Regions from separate parts of the Metabacillus sp. GQ13 genome, predicted to be linked through region 2. Evidence: riboswitches for the same ligand, from Rfam matches in the RefSeq annotation. Region 2 holds a riboswitch; the other holds the start of a gene.
What was found. Region 2 has a riboswitch for S-adenosylmethionine ahead of AC6CHR_RS08665 (phosphoadenylyl-sulfate reductase). Riboswitches for the same ligand answer to the same signal wherever they lie in the genome.
Positions count from the first base shown of each region.

Region 1 (2,207 bases), 280 kb from region 2:
GGAGAAAGTTGCTCTAGCAATTGAAATAAGTAAGTCAGCGATTATCGTACTCCCAGAACTGTGGACTACAGGTTATGACCTAACACGATTAAATAAAATTGCAGATGAAGGCGGAATAGTAACACAGCACTTCCTTAGTATGTTAGCAAAGAAATATCGTGTTAATATTGTTGGTGGTTCGGTAGCTAAAAGCATTCAAAATAACGTAACTAACACGATGTATATATTTAATGACAAAGGTGAATTCGTTCATGAATATAGTAAACTACATTTATTTAAATTGATGAATGAGCATCATTATTTAACTTCCGGGACAGAAAAAGGTCTATTCGAACTAAATGGGATAAAAAGCGCAGGAGTTATATGTTACGACATTCGCTTTCCTGAATGGATTCGCGCCCACACTACTCTTGGTGCGGAAGTACTATTTGTTGTCGCCGAATGGCCTGCACCTCGTTTAAATCATTGGAGAACCCTGCTTTTGAGTCGAGCAATTGAAAACCAATGTTATGTAATAGCATGCAATAGAGCAGGAACGGACCCTAATAACGAATTTGCTGGTCACTCTATGATTATTGATCCTTGGGGTACTGTTTTAGCTGAGGCTGATGAACATGAAGGTTCCATATCTGCAACTATCGAAATAGATACAGTCAAAAAAGTTCGTAGTCAAATTCCAATTTTTGAAGATCGCCGCCCTGATTTTTACTAAGTTTTTCCCGAGTAACTATTGACAAATTTAATTCATTATTGGTAATATGCTAATCAAGCGTTTTATTTATTTAAAAATCTAACTATTCGAATTAACATAATCATTAAACATTACTAAAGTTAGTGTTTAATAATATTGATCTCTTATCAAGAGTTGGCAGAGGGACTGGCCCAATGACGCCGCAGCAACCGACCAAACTACCATTTATTAATGGAGTGAAACATTTTCACTTTGGAAACTTTCCAATAGGGCACGGTGCTAATTCCATCAGAAAGTATTCTTTCTGACAGATGAGAGGTGCGAAGCAACGCCTTCAAGCCTCTTTCAAACTAGAAAGAGGCTTTTTCTCTATTACTTTAAATTACTTACTACCTATTTCAATGTCAAAGGTATTTTCTAACTGAAATTCTACTCCTTTGACCTATCATTATTCGATTTTTAAGTTTGAAAATGAGTCTAATAATTAACTTCTTGGAGGTAATAGTATGTGTGCCAAAGAATCTTCTATCTATAAACCATTAACAGAAAGTGAAGCAATTAATCTAGTAAAGCGTCTACAGATATTTAATGAAAATAGCCCACTTACTTGTAAGGAAATTGGTGATGGGAATTTAAATCTCGTTTTTAAAATTACTGATAGTGAAACGAATGAAGGGTTAATCCTAAAACAAGCATTACCTTATGCAAAAGTTGTTGGAGAAAGCTGGCCGTTAACTTTAGATCGTGCCCGTATTGAAGCACATGCACTTTTAAAGCAAAGTGAATTTGTCCCACAATTTGTACCCAAGGTTTATTATGCGGATGAACAGTTAGCCATTACTATTATGGAAGACTTGTCACATTTGCAAATCGCCCGTGCAGCACTTATCGATGGATTGGAACTACCTCTATTATCAACACATATTGGTGAGTTTCTTGCAAAGACTTTATTTTACACATCAGACTATGCGGTTAATCAACATTTCAAAAAGTCATTAGTAAAACAATTTTCAAATCCAGATCTTTGTAAGATTACTGAGGATCTTATTTTCACTGATCCATTCTTTAATCACGATACAAATGATTACGAACCAGAACTTCAACAAAATGTCGAAGTAATCTGGGAGGACCAACTATTAAAGTTAGAAGTTGCCAAACTAAAGCAAAAATTCTTAACCAAGGCCGAAGCGCTTGTACATGGTGATCTACATACAGGTAGTATCTTTGCAGATAATGATGAAACGAAAGTTATTGACCCTGAATTTGCGTACTTTGGACCAATTGGATTCGACGTTGGTCAGGTATTTGGTAATTTTCTACTAAATGCTATTTCACGAGATGAAGATAAACAAGAAATTTTATTTCAACATATCGAAAAGACATGGGGCGTCTTTGTAGGAGAATTCTCACATGCTTGGAAAAACGACGCTTCTGAACTATTCACTAAAACAGATGGCTATTTAGAACATGTATTATCAGAAATTTTTGAAGATGCTGTGGGCTTTGCAGGCTGTGA
Region 1 is NZ_JCAXET010000006.1:290,733-292,939, forward strand. Features, by position in the region: gene AC6CHR_RS09960 (carbon-nitrogen family hydrolase) at 1-712, shown strand, start outside; SAM riboswitch class I at 853-1,009, shown strand; gene mtnK (S-methyl-5-thioribose kinase) at 1,198-2,207, shown strand, end outside.
Region 1: another riboswitch for S-adenosylmethionine. It lies ahead of mtnK (S-methyl-5-thioribose kinase); the one in region 2 lies ahead of AC6CHR_RS08665 (phosphoadenylyl-sulfate reductase).

Region 2 (2,207 bases):
CAATTTAATCATTTTCTTAAATTGGGTTATCGTTGTATTGGAATTGATTTTCGTGGTTATGGAAAGTCAGACCGACCCTCTGGTAGCTACACATATAATCGACTAGCAGATGATATTCGAATAGTGATCGATACCCTTAGACTAGAAAATGTATTACTTGTCTCACATTCTATGGGGGGAGGAATAGCGATAAGATTTATGGCAAGACATGAGGGATATAAGGTTGCAAAGCTAGCTCTCTTAGGTGCAGCAGCACCGGTATTTACGCATCGCCCAAATTATCCGTTTGGAAAAACAAAGGAAGAGGTTAATAAACTCATTGAAGATACGTTTAATGATCGACCTAAAATGATTAGTGATTTTGGAGATAGCTTTTTTGCTCTTTTTGTATCTGAGAACTTTAAGAATTGGTTCAATGGATTAGGAAACGAAGCTTCTGGATATGCAACGGCAATGAGTCTTGTTTCTTTACGCGATGAAGATCTAAGGAAAGATTTAGAAAAAATTAATGTACCCACCGGAATTTTCCATGGAGTAAAAGATAAGGTGTGTCCTTACGTTTTTGCTGAGTTGATGCATGCAGGAATTAGAGGATCTAAACTCATTCCGTTTAAATTTAGCGGACATGGTTTGTTTTTTAGTGAAAAAGAAAAATTAAATTTGGAGCTAACGCGCTTTTTTAAATAAGTATGTACTTAATTGTTTTTATCCCTTATTAAAAGAATTTCAAATAAGAAAGTCAGTTATTAATTCGAAACAGTTCTAAATAGAGATATTTCTGGAATTGATTTTGTAAGTTTGTAAGACTAGAAGATTAAATCATACTCGTCACTGTAATATTATATCTACTGGAACTTACATTGCGAAAAGGATTTCAACATATTGCGATATTTTATATGTGCGAAAGAACACCCTTTGTGTGTTCTTTGTATATATATATGATGAAAAGAAACTTATTGGTTAATAATTGGTCTTTCCGAAGATAAAAACCAACGTACAATTAACTTTCACGTAAATAGATAATATTATTATTCCGATCAATAAACTCGGGTTGACATTTGAAAGAATTGTGTTAAAATTTAGAAACAATAACATATTTCTTATCAAGAGTGGTGAAGGGATCTGGTCCTTTGAAGCCCAGCAACCTGCAAGAAGTAAGATGTAAGGTGCTAATTCCAGCCAAATCTAAACTGATACCAATTTGGAAGATAAGGGTAGATCATCCTTAAAAGTCTTCCTGTTATGGTGGGCTTTTCTCTATTTAACACATAAAAATGCATCAAAAAGAAGCTTTATAGAAAAATAGTGTCTGGCTAAATCATCTGAAACAGAGTATTATTTGCTAAATTCATCGTATAATGGTTGGTTGCACCATTAATCCCGACTATTAACGTGTGAATAAATGGTTTTTAAAACCAAGTAAGATAGTGTGAGAAAGAGGTGAATGGTTTGCTAACTTATGAGAATTGGTCAGAAGTGAGCGAAGATTTTATTGAAGATGAGACGTATAAAGGAGCATTAAATGTTATCCATTGGGCATATGAACACTACGGTGAAGAAGTTGTCTATGCATGTAGTTTTGGAATTGAAGGTATTGTCTTGATTGATTTAATAGCCATAGTAAAACCTAACGCAAAAATTGTGTTTCTGGATACTGATGTTCATTTTAAAGAAACCTATGAGCTAATCGATAAGGTGAAGGAAAAATATCCATCACTTAATATTCAATTAAAGAAACCTAAGCTTACATTAGAAGAGCAAGCTGAATTATATGGTGATAAGCTTTGGGAAACTGCACCAAATAAATGTTGTGATATCCGAAAAATAGTTCCATTAACTGAAACACTACAAGGTTCCACTGCCTGGATCTCTGGGCTAAGACGTGAACAATCTGAAACAAGAAAACACGTTAACTATATCAACAAGGATGAACGCTTTCATTCAGTAAAGGTTTGCCCGCTAATTCATTGGACGTGGAAAGATGTTTGGAGATACGTTCATAAAAATGACTTAATCTACAATCCTTTACATGACAGAGGATATCCGAGCATTGGTTGTTTTCATTGCACAAAACCTGCTTTTAATGAAAATGATTTAAGATCTGGCAGATGGACTGGGCAAATGAAAACAGAATGTGGCCTCCATCAATAAGGGGGAGTAATAGATGTTAGAGATTATCGCAATAGGTATCAGCATCTTTTTTGCGA
Region 2 is NZ_JCAXET010000006.1:5,789-7,995, reverse strand. Features, by position in the region: gene AC6CHR_RS08670 (alpha/beta fold hydrolase) at 1-687, shown strand, start outside; SAM riboswitch class I at 1,098-1,215, shown strand; gene AC6CHR_RS08665 (phosphoadenylyl-sulfate reductase) at 1,450-2,151, shown strand; gene cysP (sulfate permease) at 2,165-2,207, shown strand, end outside.